DNA from 2 places in the Vibrio sp. KUL78 genome. Region 2 is predicted to be linked to the other one. Evidence: predicted binding sites of a transcription regulator. Region 2 holds the regulator's gene; the other holds the start of a gene.
The links. Region 2 encodes PurR, which represses purine synthesis genes. Its sites were predicted from a motif close to TNANGNAAACGTTTNCNTNA; they were not measured.
Positions count from the first base shown of each region.

Region 1 (7,630 bases), 340 kb from region 2:
AAACTAACCGAATTATTTCTTCTACTTGAGAAGATACGTAACGATAAGAGATACAACCATGCTTTGTTCAATCTATAAAAGCACTAAAAAAGACGGGGCATACCTGTACATCGCAAAGAAAGACGACTTCACTCCAGTACCAGAAGCGTTGATGGACATGTTTGGCAGACCTCAGTTTGTCATGGTGGTTAACCTTGCTGGCCGTACACTGGCGTTGGTCGATGTTGAGAAGGTCAAAACCTCGATTAACGAAGAGGGCTTTTTCTTACAATTACCACCACCGCCAGAAAACTTACTGGATAAATACAAAGAGCAGAAAGCTCAACAGAAATAATCCGACTGCTCAGGGGAGGGCACGGTGAAAAAGATATTGTCAGTGATGCTAGGGGCAAGCCTAGCCACAAGCGCAGTCGCGCAACAAAAGGAATCCTTCGAGGAATATGTCGCGGGTCTCAAGCAAGAGGCTCGAGAGCAAGGAATCTCTGAGCAAATCTTAACAGAGGCCTTTGCTGGTGTGGAATACAAGCCCAGAGCGGTGAAAGCCGACCGTAACCAGCCTGAGAAAAGACTGACCTTGGATGAGTACATACCAAGAGCAGTGCCGGATTGGAAAGTAAAGCAAGCGAAAGAGCTTCACAACAAACATTACGCAGAGCTGAAACGTATTGGCGACGAGTATGGCGTCCAGCCGCGCTTTATCGTCGCATTGTGGGGCGTTGAAAGTAACTTTGGTCGCTTTACTGGTAACTATCGAGTGATCGATGCGCTATCAACCATGGCGTATGAAGGACGAAGAGAAGCCTTCTTCCGCAGTGAGGCTCTAGCGGCACTGACCATTCTAGAACAAGGTCATATCGCACCTGAAGACATGAAAGGGTCCTGGGCTGGCGCAATGGGACAAAGCCAGTTCATGCCGAGCTCGTTCCTGAACTTTGCCGCTGATGGTAATGGTGATGGCAAGAAAGATATCTGGGACAGCGAAGCCGATGTCTTCGCATCAACCGCTAACTACTTAGCGAAATCTGGCTGGGATGATCAATACACTTGGGGACGACAAGTCAAAGTTCCTAAAGGGTTTTCTCCTGAGCTTCAGGGGCGCGATCCTGAAAAAGGCAAGTTCTTGCAAGAGTGGAGCAAGCTCGGTGTGACAAGATACGATGGTCGCCCACTGCCTCAGCTTGATGAAGACATTAAAGCTTGGCTTATCATGCCTGATGACGAGAATGGTCGAGTTTATTTGGTATATAACAACTATAACGTGTTGATGAAGTGGAATCGTTCGTATTACTTCGCTTTGGCTGTCAGCCACCTTGCTGACCGAATCGCGATGGATTAACGTCTACATAAAATGAAAAAGCGCCCATGCACTCAGGCCGCGTGCATGGGCGCTTAGTTTTACTATCTGCTAGCCGGTCACTTTCTCCAAAAAGCTTGCCAGTTCATCAACAGCTTGCCTGTTGGATGACTGAACCGTCACTTCAGTGCCTTTAACAAGCTGCAATGTCTGCAACTTGAACAAATTCTTAGCCGTAGCCGTCTTTCCCTTAGAGACGATCTCGATATCTTCTGAGTACTTTTTCGCTTCTTTAACGAACTGCGCTGCCGGCCTTGTGTGTAAGCCGCTCTCTGCTGTGATCAATGCGTTTTTCTTATACATAGGGTACATCTCCTTGTTATTCGATTGATTCGCTTATGAGGTTGTTTGTACCGAACATGTGGTTTGAAATCTGTGACGAAGAAGTAAAGTTGCTAATAGGTAGGAAAGTATCAGTACAAAATGAGAGGGGGTTAACGTTATCTGTATGATTGTAAAGAGGAAAGAGTGTGCGACAAGAGGTGGGGGAATGGTAAGGGAGCGAACTCCCTTACTCAATAAGATTACTTTTTAGCGGTATGAAATTGCTCACAAGCAATCATAGTATTCTCAATCAGACTCGCTACCGTCATTGGGCCAACACCGCCAGGAACTGGAGTAATGAAGCTCGCGTTTTCTTTTGCGACATCGTACTCAACGTCGCCAACCAAGGTGCCATTTTCCAAACGGTTGATACCTACATCGACCACAACAGCGCCTTTCTTGATCCAGTGACCAGGAACAAAGTTTGGTTTACCCACTGCGACAACGACCACGTCAGCTTGGCGTACATGGCTTTCGAGGTCTTTAGTGAATCGGTGGCATGTGGTCGTTGTGCAGCCAGCCAGTAATAGCTCTAGCGTCATAGGGCGACCAACAATGTTCGATGCACCCACAATCACAGCGTGTTTACCACGAAGTTGAATGTTGTAACGATCAAGGAGAGTGATAATGCCTTTTGGCGTGCACGAGCGTAGCTTAGGAATGCGCTGTGCTAGTCGACCCACATTATAAGGGTGGAAGCCATCGACATCTTTTTCTGGAATGATGCGCTCTAGTACATGCGTCGTGTCGATACCTGCAGGCAATGGTAGCTGTACCAAGATGCCATCGACTTCAGGGTCATTATTCAGTTCGTCAACAAGGCTCAGAAGCTGTTCTTCTGTTGCGCTAGCAGGCAAGTCATACGACTTAGAAACAAAACCAACTTCTTCACACGCACGGCGTTTGCTACCCACATAAACTTGCGAGGCTGGGTCTTCACCCACTAATACAACCGCTAACCCCGGCGCTCGAAGTCCAGCATCCGTTCTCGCTTTAACACGAGCGGCAACTTCTGAGCGTACAGTTTGAGAAATGAGTTTCCCATCAATGTTTTGAGCAGACATAATTTTCCTTGAGAAAGTTAATTGACTGTTATTTTTGTGTGCATTGTCCCAGAAAACTATTTCAAAAGCTACAACGCAAACGTTTGCATCGGTGGGTTTTTCATCTTTTGCTGATATGTTGACTTTTTTTTGGGCGTTTAAACCGCTCTAGGCAATAAAGCCATTGATTTACCTCTCCTAACTCGTATAATCCTTTCCCTGTAGCGCGCCCTTAGCTCAGCTGGATAGAGCACGTCCCTTCTAAGGATGTGGTCGTAGGTTCGAATCCTACAGGGCGTGCCATTCTCCCCCTCTTTATTCTCTTTCAGACTTTCTCAAGTCGACCTCATTACCAATTAAAACCAACATCACTATTGCGTATTTGTCGTTTATTCGTCGCACTTAACCGAAACCACCTTGCTTTAAGAACGATTAGCATCTTCTGACAATATCAATGTTTCACCGTTATTATTGGAATGATATAACATAACAATTGTTTGAATTATCCTAGTGCTTACATGACAGCACTGCTCTAATTTCAAGAGATTCATTCTATGCGGCGTTATTTTTCTTTACTGCTCCTTGTGCTTTTCTCTGTCTCCTCTCACGCACACCCTCATTCATGGATAGGCAATGAATTGCAAGTTAACGGTGACGGCACTGAAGTGGAGAGTTTGACGATGACGTGGACCTTTGACCCATTCTCAAGTGCGTATGCGCTTGATGGGGATTTCTCGGTTTTTGATAATGAGGAGAGTGCTCACAAAGAAGCGTTAAGATTGATGCGGAATCTGTTGAATACTCACTACTTTACCTACCTGTATGCGGATAACGCACCACTTAAGTTTCGACTTCCTGAAGTGTATTCACTGAGCAGGCAAGGGCGGCGAATAGTGCTGAACTTTACCCTGCCGTTATCAAGAAACGTAGATTTGACCAAGGAAGAGTTGGATATCCAAGTGTTTGATAACACTTATTACATCGATATTTCTTGGGAAAATCGATCGACTATTTCGTTGGGGGAAAGCCTCAATCCACACTGTCAGTATGAGTTGACCACGCCAACACCTTCGCAAGACATCATTGATTATGCCATGTCGCTTGGTGTAGATGATGTTGGTGATGATGATCTCGGTAGTCACTTTAGCCAAAGAGTGAGTCTGTCCTGTGGTTCGTAGTTCAAAGCAGCGTTGGGGACTTTTTGTTGCTACCGTACTCTTACTGATAGTGGTGGCAAGCGTTGTGAACGAACTGAATGTTATCACGCAGTACCTAGTCACCACGCAAAGAACGTTGCTTTCAGGGCTATCTGACTATTTCGACCTTATTGATACGGGAGACAGAACGGCTCTAGTATTGACGTGTTTGTTCACTTTTATCTACGGATTTGTTCATTCTCTTGGACCAGGACATGGCAAAAGTGCGGTGGTTTTTCTTGTATCAGCAGAGTCGGTGAGCAAGTCAAAGATTGTCGGTACTTGCTTGCTACTTAATGTGATGCAAGGTGTGGTCACTGCAGGCGTCGTGATTGCCGCGAACCAAGTATTATCGTTAGGCTATCGACAGTCACTCGGCTACGTATCTTCTATCAATCAATGGGTTGGCATAGCCATGATGCTATTTGGTGGATACTTATTAGTATTGCTCATCGTGGCATTAATAAAGCAGTGGCTTCGCTCCGATGCGAAGGTGGCCACTAGTACTCCTAGCGAACAGTCGTCGCGAGTAGGGCTTCTTTTGTATGGACTTAGACCGTGCACCAGCACGTCGCTCATCGCGCTATTTACGTTGCTTTGGTTTGATTGGAGCTTGGCCGCAGCACTTGTTGTTTGCAGTTTTTTGGGAAGCTTTCTCGCTTTAGTCGTTGTGGTCTTTACCAGTCGTAAAGTGCTGGATTACTCCTCTGAGCGTTTTTCAGTATCGACACAAGCGCCGCAGCGCTGTTTCTGGCGCGATGCCAGCAAACGAGTTTTGCTGGCGACGTTTTATTTACTGGTAGGGTGGGTATTTTGGACCACGGGTCATCTGCAGATCTCGCCGATATTGTGATTAAGCGTCAATAACATTGTGCATCAATCTCAAGCTCTATAGAATGCGCGGGTCTTCATCTTGATAAAGAGAACTCGTGATGTCTTTTTCTAAACTCGGCTTAAGCCAACCTATACTTGATGCAGTAGCATCGCTTGGCTACCAAAAGCCAACCACGATTCAAACGAAAGCGATCCCGATTGTCCTAAAAGGTGAAAACCTGATTGCGGCGGCGCAAACTGGCACGGGTAAAACCGCAAGCTTTGTTTTGCCAATTCTTGAAATGCTGAGCCAAGGTGAAACGCAGCGTAAGAAACGCGCGCGTGCGATTATCCTCACTCCAACCCGTGAACTCGCACTGCAGGTTAATCAAAGCATTGAGGCTTACGCACAACATTTACCACTTAAGTCGATGGCCATGTTTGGTGGTGTTGATTACGCGCCGCAGAAGCAAGCTCTGATTGATGGTGTAGATATTGTTGTGGCCACGCCGGGTCGTTTGATTGACCTTTACGGTCAGCGCGCTATTCATTTTGATGAGCTGCAAGTTTTAGTGCTGGATGAAGCCGATAAGATGCTTGATATGGGCTTTATCGATGCGATCAACAAAATCATCGCTCGCGTACCAGAAGACGCACAGAACCTTTTGTTCTCTGCCACGCTTTCGAATCCAGTTAGAGAGTTAGCGAGATCGGCTATTCGCGATCCGGAAGAGATTTCGATTACAAAGCATAGTGCCTCGAAAAGCAACATTAAGCAGTGGATCGTGACTGTCGATAAAGATATGAAGTCTTCGTTACTTAGCCACATGTTGCAAACTAACGATTGGAAGCAGGCGTTGATTTTTATCGAGACTAAACATGGTGCGGCCAAACTTGTTAGCCAACTAGAGAAACGCGGCATTGCAGCGGAAGCTTTCCACAGTGGGCGTAATCAGAAGGTTCGTCAACAACTGATTGAGTCGTTTAAAGCAGGAGAGATCCAATACTTAGTCGCAACGGGTGTTGCCGCTCGCGGTATTGATATTGAGAACCTGCCGGTCGTTATCAACTATGATCTACCGTATCCTGCCGATGAGTATGTGCATCGAATCGGTCGTACCGGTCGCGCTAATGCTGCAGGTGAAGCGGTGTCTCTGGTGTCTAAAGATAACTTTAAGAATCTATGTATGATTGAAAGTCGACTAGGACACCTTCTAGAGCGCGTCGAGATTGAGGGTTTCATCCCGAGAAAACCGGTACCTATTTCTATTCTGAACTATGTGCCGAAGCACAAGCGTGAAGCTCAAGACAAATAAAAAAATCCCCTGATGTGTCAGGGGATTTTTTTTAATCTACTTTCTCGATAAGAAGCGTAATACCATCAACATCTATCACTTTGACCATAGTGCCTGAAGGCAAAGGCTGGTCACTGTAAGCTGACCACGAGGTGTCGCCAAGTTTGATACGGCATTTTCCGCGGTTGATATCTTCTTCTAAAATGGTCGTTTGACCGAGAAGCTGTTTGTCTTTTTGGTTAAGGTCTCGCTGTTGATCGGAGCGTTTATCTACCTTGTGCTGCTTACGCCACCAGAGCCAGGTGAGTGCGAGAGCGAATACACCAAAGCTCACCCATTGTAGCTGCCAGCTGATAGGAACAAACGCCAACACGATACCGACCAGCATCGCGGAGATACCAAGCCACAACATATACCCAGCCGTGCCAAGCAGTTCACCGCAAAGCAGAAGTAATCCTAGTGCTAACCAGTGCCAGTAGTTAACTTGGCTGAGTAATTCAATCACGCTTTATCCTCTTTGTTGCTTGCTTTGGACTGATTAAACATCTCGGCAACGCCAGCGATGGATCCCATTAGCCCCGTTGCTTCTAGTGGTAGCATAATGATCTTGCCATTTTCAGCTTGCCCGATAGATTTCAGCGCATCGGTATAGCCTTGAGCTACGAAGTAGTTCACCGCCTGCATGTCACCTTGTGCAATTGCATTCGATACCATTTCCGTTGCCTTTGCTTCGGCCTCAGCGGCACGTTCGCGAGCCTCTGCTTGAAGTATAGCAGCCTGCTTGTCACCTTCAGCCTTGAGGATCTCTGCTTGTTTCTGACCTTCAGCGCGAAGGATCTCTGCTTGACGAACCCCTTCAGCTTCAAGGATCTCAGCACGTTTGTTACGCTCGGCTTTCATCTGCGCATTCATCGCTGCTGTTAGGTCTGCTGGTGGCTGAACGTCGCGGATTTCAATACGGGTTACCTTCACACCCCAGGGGTTAGTTGCTTCGTCGACGATGGAGAGCAGTTTTGTATTGATTGAATCGCGTTGGCTGAGCATTTCATCGAGCTCCATAGAGCCAAGCACGGTACGCATGTTGGTTAGGGTTAGGTTGCGGATCGCATGCTCTAGGTCGTTGACTTCATAAGCCGCTTTTGGAGCATCGACGACTTGGACGAAACAGACAGCGTCAATCACGACATTCGCATTGTCTCGTGAGATGACTTCTTGCGGTGGAATGTCCAGTACTCGCTCCATCATGTTGACTTTGTTACCCACACTATCGATGAAGGGGATGATGAGGTTTAAGCCTGGTTTGAGGGTTTGGGTGTAGCGCCCAAATCGTTCTACGGTCCAGTTGTTCCCTTGTGGAACGGTTTTTACACCTGCGACGATAAAGACAACGGCAACGAGTATAAACCCGCCAATAGTGATCATTGCATCAATAGCCATGACAATTTCCCTGTATTAAAAATGTACGTCTTCTCAACAGTATACAGTTTAGTCGAGACATTTATGTGTAATGAAGTGTATTTTTGCGATTGATAATTATCAAATGTATCAGCAGCTTATACGCAAGGGTAACCAGTGTTGGTCATGCCAATATGAGAAAAGGGACAC
Region 1 is NZ_AP045837.1:797,409-805,038, forward strand. Features, by position in the region: gene AC6I8Y_RS03875 (YcgL domain-containing protein) at 59-334, shown strand; gene AC6I8Y_RS03880 (lytic murein transglycosylase) at 359-1,336, shown strand; gene AC6I8Y_RS03885 (HPr family phosphocarrier protein) at 1,406-1,657, opposite strand; gene folD (bifunctional methylenetetrahydrofolate dehydrogenase/methenyltetrahydrofolate cyclohydrolase FolD) at 1,879-2,742, opposite strand; tRNA gene AC6I8Y_RS03895 (tRNA-Arg) at 2,948-3,024, shown strand; gene AC6I8Y_RS03900 (DUF1007 family protein) at 3,276-3,899, shown strand; gene AC6I8Y_RS03905 (hypothetical protein) at 3,889-4,770, shown strand; gene AC6I8Y_RS03910 (DEAD/DEAH box helicase) at 4,850-6,046, shown strand; gene AC6I8Y_RS03915 (NfeD family protein) at 6,078-6,530, opposite strand; gene AC6I8Y_RS03920 (SPFH domain-containing protein) at 6,527-7,462, opposite strand.
Region 1: folD (bifunctional methylenetetrahydrofolate dehydrogenase/methenyltetrahydrofolate cyclohydrolase FolD) is a predicted target of PurR. The motif match lies at 2,814-2,833, and genes of this name have one in related genera.

Region 2 (7,630 bases):
TATAACTGCACATGCAAAAGATCTAAGGTATCCCTTAATTGATCGATAAGGGGAATATAAGCGCCCCAAATGCCTGAGTAAGCGACCATTCCGCCTTGCACATAAGGATGTTCCGGAGCCATGGTAAGGTACATGTCGCCGCCCGTATTCGCTTCGATTGCTTTTAGTGCACGTGGCAAACGCGCTTGGATTTGACTGCCGTGGACGAGATTTGAGCCACTTTCGTAATCAACATCTAATCCATCAAATCCCCACTCATTGATGATCTCTGACAAACTCGAGACAAACGCAGTTTCATCCGCGTCTGTGTTCAGTGTGATGGTGCCTTCAGCGCCACCAAGCGACAGAACGATAATCTTACCTTCTGCTTGTAACTCTTTGATGTCTTGTTTGAACTGAACGGGATCTATCGGCGCACAGCTCGAGTAGATGTCACCATTGTAGAGATTAAAATGCACTGTACCATTACTGTTACGATCATTGTCAGCAAAAGCAATGTCGATAATGTCCCAGTCTTTCGACATTTGGTTAAGTGGAATTGGACAGCCCGCACCATTGACAAAGTTGTGCCAGTAGCCGATGAGCTTATGTTTCGGTTGGACTACAGATTTTGCCGACACGCCGACGCTAGCAGACGTCACCGTATTCCCTTGCAGATCCGTGCTGATGACACTCAGTTGATAGTTCCCTATGGTAGTTGGCGTCCAAGAGAACTGATACGGCGCCGTGGTGTCACCGTTGACCAAAAGACCATTAGCGTAGAGTTCAACCTTAGCCACCTCACTCTGCAAGGAGCTGACATTCGCATTCACAGTCACAACTTTGCCAATCGCGACGACATCACCAGAAGAAGGAGAGGTAATCGCTGCGACCATAGGTTGATCAGTCACTGATACCGTTGTGTTTAATTGATTGCTGTTACCTTCATTGTCAGTAGCAATGACCTTTAAATCTACAGAGCCCTGTCCCACTGCATTCCACGTCCATTGATAAGGTGATGCCGTCACTAAGCCTATTGACGTACCATTCACGAATGCCTCAGCATCGGCAACTGTTCCATCTAGATCCTCAATATTCGCAAGGATAGTGATATCACTTCCTAGCAGAACCGTTTCGCCCTCTACCGGTGAAATAAGTTCAATATTTGGTGCTGTCGCACAGGCACCCTGTCCACTCCAGGCATCTTGCCAGTACTGTCCAACGCCAGGCTCATAAGCCCATGCCGAGTCAGATGAACACCAGCCGCCAACAAGACATTGATAGAGCTCGCCATTGTTGACCACATTCTGCCCGGTTGCGTAGCTACTGCCAGCGATATAGGTTGTCGCACCTGAGCATTTGCCTCCTGCCGACGCTATGGCTTCAACCGTGATAACTTGCGACTGAGACATCGCGCCTTTATCGTCTGTCGCAACGGCTTGTATCGTATAGCTGCCTGCAGCAGGTGATATCCAATCCATGACCCAAGGAGCGACGGTCACAGACTTTTCTAGTGCACCATTGACACTAAATTCAACCTTGCTAATGGTACCATCCGAGTCTGAGGGCTCTGCGGCAAACTGGACACTTTCTCCTACCGAAACTCGAGTCTTCGAACTGGTCAAGGTAACGACTGGCGGCTGATTAGATGCGTCTACGACTGAGAATGTCTGAGCCGATTGTGTAGACGCACCTTTATCATCAATGGCTGTGACTACCAGCTCATAATTGCCACTTTCTGTGAACCAAGTTACTTGGTAGGGAGCGCTCGACAGCACTGCCAGTTGCGCCCCTTGCAGCTCAAATATCACCTCTCGAACTTCCCCATCACTGTCTTCGGCCAATGCAGAGAAGGTGACTTGGTTTCCTGAGGCTAACTGTGCGTTGGAGGCTGGAGAAGTAATCGTCACTGAGGGAGCAGCGTTTATGCCACCAGCATCACAGGCCCCTATTAGTGACCATTCTTGATAAGGTTCGGAGTGGTTAACAGGGTTAGCGTTAAGGTTCCACCAGTTCGCTTGGAACGCCGATGATTGCCATTGGACTTGAGCGCCACCGTTGTAGCTTGTGCCGTCGTCCCAAATGGGCAAACTGTCACACTGTACTGCCAAGCTTGGTGCAGAAAACAGTAAACTGGGGGTGAGCATCAGCGACAAATTCACTGACCGTTTAAATATTGGAATAGAGCCTAATTGTAGCTTGGTCATGGAAAATCCTTTTGTTGAACCAAAGAATGTCGTTGCCAATCAATGCTGCCCAATCGAAGCAGTTCAACGGAAACGACGCCACTATCAAACTAGCTCAGGTTTATAGAGTCTTTTTCCGACTCAGAAAGCACCGACTTCTCACGCGAGTCAGTTAACAAAAATAGTTACAAGTTGCATATACAACGACCAGGTATCTCTACATTGCTCCCATAAAAAAGCTCCAGCTATCAAAGAGACAACTGGAGCATTTTCTATCACTACACGCTAGCCGACTTTAATCACCAGCAAACATGTAGCCCTCGCCATGGACAGTGATAAATATCTGTGGATTCTTTGGATCGGATTCCATCTTGGCACGCATGCGACGGATAAGAACATCAATGGTTCTATCGTTTGGCGCATCAACTCGATGACTGATCATATTGAGGATACGCTCACGGCTCAGAACTTGATTTGGATACGTTGAGAGTGCAACTAACAATTCATATTCAGCCTTGGTCAGTTTTACAGGGTCGCCATTATTCGTCAATGAACGACGCTGCTTATCGAACGTCCATTCACCAAAGTGAACCACATGCTCGTTTTGCACTGACTCTTCAAGTACTGGCTGTTTGCGCGCTAGTGAAATACGCCACAATAGGTTTTTTACTCGCACTAACAGTTCGCGTAGCTCAAACGGCTTAGTGACATAGTCGTCTGCCCCCATCTCAAGGCCAACAATACGGTCAATACTATCGGTGCGACCGGTCACCAAAATGATTCCAATGTCTGACTGACTTCTTAACTCTCTTGTCAGCATCAAACCATCTTCACCAGGGAGGTTAATATCTAACATAACGAGATCGATACTGGATTCTTCCAGCACCTGACGCATCGTCTGACCATCTTCAGCTTCGCTAACCAAGTAGCCTTCATTTTCGAAGTAACCAGCCAGCTTACTGCGAGTGACTACGTCATCTTCTACAACCAAAACGTGATATTTCATCTGTGGTTTCTCAATCTTGTCATGACAGGGACATTCTATTCATAAACATTCACAATTCTAGTCTACATCCCCTCATAGGCATGGAAACCTTACTATTTTTTGATTCAAAACAACCAAAACGATTGCGTCTCATATGCAACGAATACTCGAGTCAACTTACCCTTAAAGCAATTAATTTTTGTCTTATTTTTTCATAAGTTAACTCAATTCTTCACACAACAAGTTATTGCTATTCATCTTTATTGGCTAAAATAGAGTTATCATTTTTGGAGATTATTCAAATGCAAGAAATCAAAGCATTTAATGAGCAACGCGCAGAAATCTATTGGTGGCTTTCAAGCCTATTCGCTGCGGAGCTCACTGATGATGAACTCAACAAATACCACAGCCCTGAAATTCGCTCTTTCTTATCTGGCTTAGGAGAAAACCCTTCCCTAAAAGAACCCATTCAGGTCTTTACAGAGTCCTTGAACCGCCTTCAAGTCAGAGAAGACGCACAATTAGAGCTTTCTGCCGATTTTTGCGATCTATTTTTAAAGTCGGACAAGCACGGCGCACTGCCTTATGCCTCTATGTATATTGGTAAGTCTGGTCTTTTAAATGATCAACCTGCACAAGATATGGCAGATCTTTTAGCTAAGCACAATGTAGCAGTGAATAAGGACTTAAATGAGCCAGCGGATCACCTCGCGATCGAGCTAGATTTCCTAGGCAACTTAATCATTCGCTCCAATGAGCTTGAAGCTGAGGCACATATGAACGATGCGCTGCACGAGCAAGCAGAGTTCATCAAGAACTACTTGATGACATGGCTACCTCAGTTTGTTGCGAAATGCCAAACTAACGACGAGTTTGGGTTTTATGCCTCTGCCGCTAAACTACTCGAAGCATTCTGCCAACTTGACTACACCTACCTAGAGGGTGAGCAAGACTAGCCAACCTAAAGCGCAAATCACTTGCATCACATCTGTGAGAATTAATTTGCGCTTTAGTTATAAATTTATTGGATAAGTCATTGCCAGCGCTCAAACCTAAGTCTACAATCCGCCGTTTAAATGCAAATGCCCTTGGCATTCAACGCGGACTTGTGTCCAAAAACACCTGTTGAAATCTACGCTCTGAGCTTTTTTCGCCGTGGCTTGCATGCAACTTTCGGTTTTCGCAGCCAAATACTATGTTTACAACAACATAGCGTTATATGTTTGCAAAGACCACTATACTTGAAGCGGTACCAACGTTAATTATCAAGCCGCGACTAATAGGATATCACTATGGCAACTATTAAAGATGTCGCCCGCCTTGCAGGCGTTTCAACGACCACAGTATCCCACGTTATTAATAAGACTCGCTTTGTTGCTGAAGCAACTCAAGAAAAAGTGATGGCGGCGGTCGACGAACTCAACTACGCACCAAGCGCCGTTGCACGTAGCTTAAAATGCAACTCAACAAAAACCATCGGTATGTTAGTGACTCAATCAACTAACCTGTTCTTTTCAGAGGTTATCGATGGTGTTGAGAGCTACTGCTACCGCCAAGGCTACACGCTGATCCTATGTAACACTGGTGGCGTGTATGAAAAGCAACGCGATTACATTCGCATGCTGGCAGAGAAGCGCGTGGATGGCATCCTCGTGATGTGCTCTGATCTTACCGAAGAGCTGCTAGAGATGCTTGATCGTCACGCCGACATTCCTAAAGTTATCATGGACTGGGGCCCAGAAAGCTCACAAGCGGACAAGATCATCGATAACTCTGAAGAAGGCGGTTATCTGGCAACGAAGTTCCTGATCGAAAAAGGTCACACGGATATTGCCTGCCTGAGTGGCCATCTAGAAAAAGCCGTGTGCCAAGAGCGTATCATCGGTTACAAACGTGCCCTTGCTGAAGCAGGTATCGAGATGAAAGACGATCGTATTCTTGAAGGCAACTTCGAATGCGATACAGCGGTTATCGCTGCTAACCGTATTGCTGCAATGGAAGACCGACCGACCGCTATCTTCTGTTTCAACGACACCATGGCGTTTGGCTTAATGAGTCGCCTGCAGCAACTGGGTGTGCGCGTACCGGAAGATATCTCTGTCATTGGATACGATAATATTGAGCTGGCTGAGTACTTCTCGCCACCTCTAACCACGGTTCACCAACCTAAACGTCGTGTGGGTAAAAACGCGTTTGAGATTCTATTAGAACGAATCAAAGATAAAGGTCATGAAAAGCGCATTTTCGAAATGCACCCAGAGATTGTTGAACGAGACTCTGTCAAAAGCCTTACATAGAGCTGACAAAAGTGCCTTTCTAGGCACTTTTTTTGAACCCCATTCAAGTTTTCTTCTCTCGATTGTTAGTTTTTTACGCACCCTCAAGCACAAATAACCCGCCATTATTTGAACCAACATCACATTTTTGCAACGGAGTAATCATAGGCTTATGTCGTTTTCATTTATTCTAATGAAGTCACGCACAGGGCAAACCATCTGAAAGGGTGGGACGCAAAGCCTCCGGCCTAAACCAATTTTTAATTGATAGGTAGCGGGGTTGCCGATGGCAAGGGGAGAAGACTCAGTTATGGCATATGCCTAACAGAGCTCTGACACCTGATTGCTATACTCTCGGACCTGATTCTGGTGACACAATCAATAACACCGAGAAAAGAATAAAGCATGGATAATCCTATACTAAAAAATTCAATGCAATTATTCGCTCAGCTTGGAAGAGTAAAGTCTCGCTCCATGTTTGGGGGATTTGGCATCTTCGTAGATGATACGATGTTTGCCTTAGCAGTGAATAACAAATTACATATCAGAACTAACCGTCAGACCGTATCCACCTTCAAAAAACTGGGTTACAAGCCTTATGTTTATAAAAAGCGTGGATTTCCCGTTGTTACTAAGTACTTCGCGTTACCTGAAGACTGTTGGCAAGATCAAGAAGGTATTCTCGATCACGCTAAACAGGCACTCGAGTTCGCGAAAACTGAGAAAGAGCAACAATCCGAAGCGAAACCTAATCGCCTGAAAGACCTTCCGAATCTTCGCCTTGCCACTGAGCGTATGCTCAAAAAAGCAGGCATTGAATCAGTGGTTGAACTTCAGGATCATGGTTCGGTTGAGGCTTTCAAGGCCATTCAGAGAACCCATTCAAGTACCGTAGGTTTAGAGCTTTTATGGGCTCTTGAAGGTGCGATAAATGGTACTCATTGGTCTGTGATTCCTCAGACTAAAAGAGATGAACTGGCTAGCTTAATTAATTAAGCTACGGTAATCTCGAGAAAAAATCAGCCTTATGGCTGATTTTTTTGTATTAGCTGAAAGGAAAAACATACTCATCCTTTCTACTACACTAATACTGAGTCATCAAAAGGATATCGTCATGAGCAAGAAGCTGATACTAGGATTGGTTTTGGTTGCTGTCGTCATTTACTTAGGCATCAACTTTGGTCAACACCTCACACTAGAAAACGCAAAAGCACAACAAGTAGCACTGAGTGAATACATCAATGAGAACTTCGTGGCTGCTGCCCTCACCTATTTCTTCGCTTACATAGCGATTACTGCATTCTCCGTTCCAGGCGCTGCCGTGGTTACCTTACTTGGCGCTGCACTGTTTGGCTTTTGGACTAGTTTACTGCTTGTTTCATTTGCGAGTACCATAGGCGCTACATTGGCATTCTTGAGCAGTCGCTTCCTACTTCGCGATTGGGTACAAAGTAAGTTCGGTTCGAAACTTGAGACGATCAATAAAGGTGTCGAAAAAGACGGTGCTTTCTATCTATTTTCTCTAAGACTCATTCCTGTGTTCCCATTTTTCTTGATTAACTTATTAATGGGTCTCACGCCAATTCGAATCTCTAAGTATTACTTGGTGAGTCAACTGGGCATGCTGCCAGGAACTGCAGTATACCTCAATGCAGGTACCCAGCTAGCGAACATTGACAGTCTATCAGGCATTGTTTCCCCTACCGTGTTGGCATCGTTTGCCCTACTCGGTTTGTTCCCACTTATTGCCAAATGGATTATGGGAAAAATCTCTCGCTCACCACAGGTACAGGAATAGATGAAGATATTTGTAGGCAATAACCCACCAGAAACACATATTGTCCAACAGCAGTTGATGGCTGAAGGTATAGAGTGTGAAGTACGAGGCGAAGGTGTTTTTGGGTTACGAGGGGAAGTACCGTTTGACGAAAGTTCTCTACCCTACGTTTGGCTTTTCAACAGAGAGCAAGAAATGATGGCACGAGCTGTCATTCAAGATTGGCAAAAACAGGCTGAGAAAAGCGGTAACGTGCCGTGGGTATGTTCAGCTTGCCACGAGACTAACGAAGCGCAATTTGGCGTCTGCTGGAACTGTCAGACGCCACAAACAGCTACGATGCCACAGACTTAATGAAATCTATTGAGTGCTTATTGAACTCTTCTGGACGCTCAACATTGCACACATGACCACAATCTTTGATCTC
Region 2 is NZ_AP045837.1:1,139,672-1,147,301, reverse strand. Features, by position in the region: gene AC6I8Y_RS05605 (Ig-like domain-containing protein) at 1-2,186, opposite strand, end outside; gene torR (two-component system response regulator TorR) at 2,461-3,171, opposite strand; gene torD (molecular chaperone TorD) at 3,453-4,106, shown strand; gene purR (HTH-type transcriptional repressor PurR) at 4,443-5,447, shown strand; cyclic di-GMP riboswitch class I at 5,626-5,714, shown strand; gene AC6I8Y_RS05585 (TfoX/Sxy family DNA transformation protein) at 5,832-6,422, shown strand; gene AC6I8Y_RS05580 (TVP38/TMEM64 family protein) at 6,541-7,224, shown strand; gene AC6I8Y_RS05575 (putative signal transducing protein) at 7,225-7,557, shown strand; gene AC6I8Y_RS05570 (alpha/beta fold hydrolase) at 7,538-7,630, opposite strand, start outside.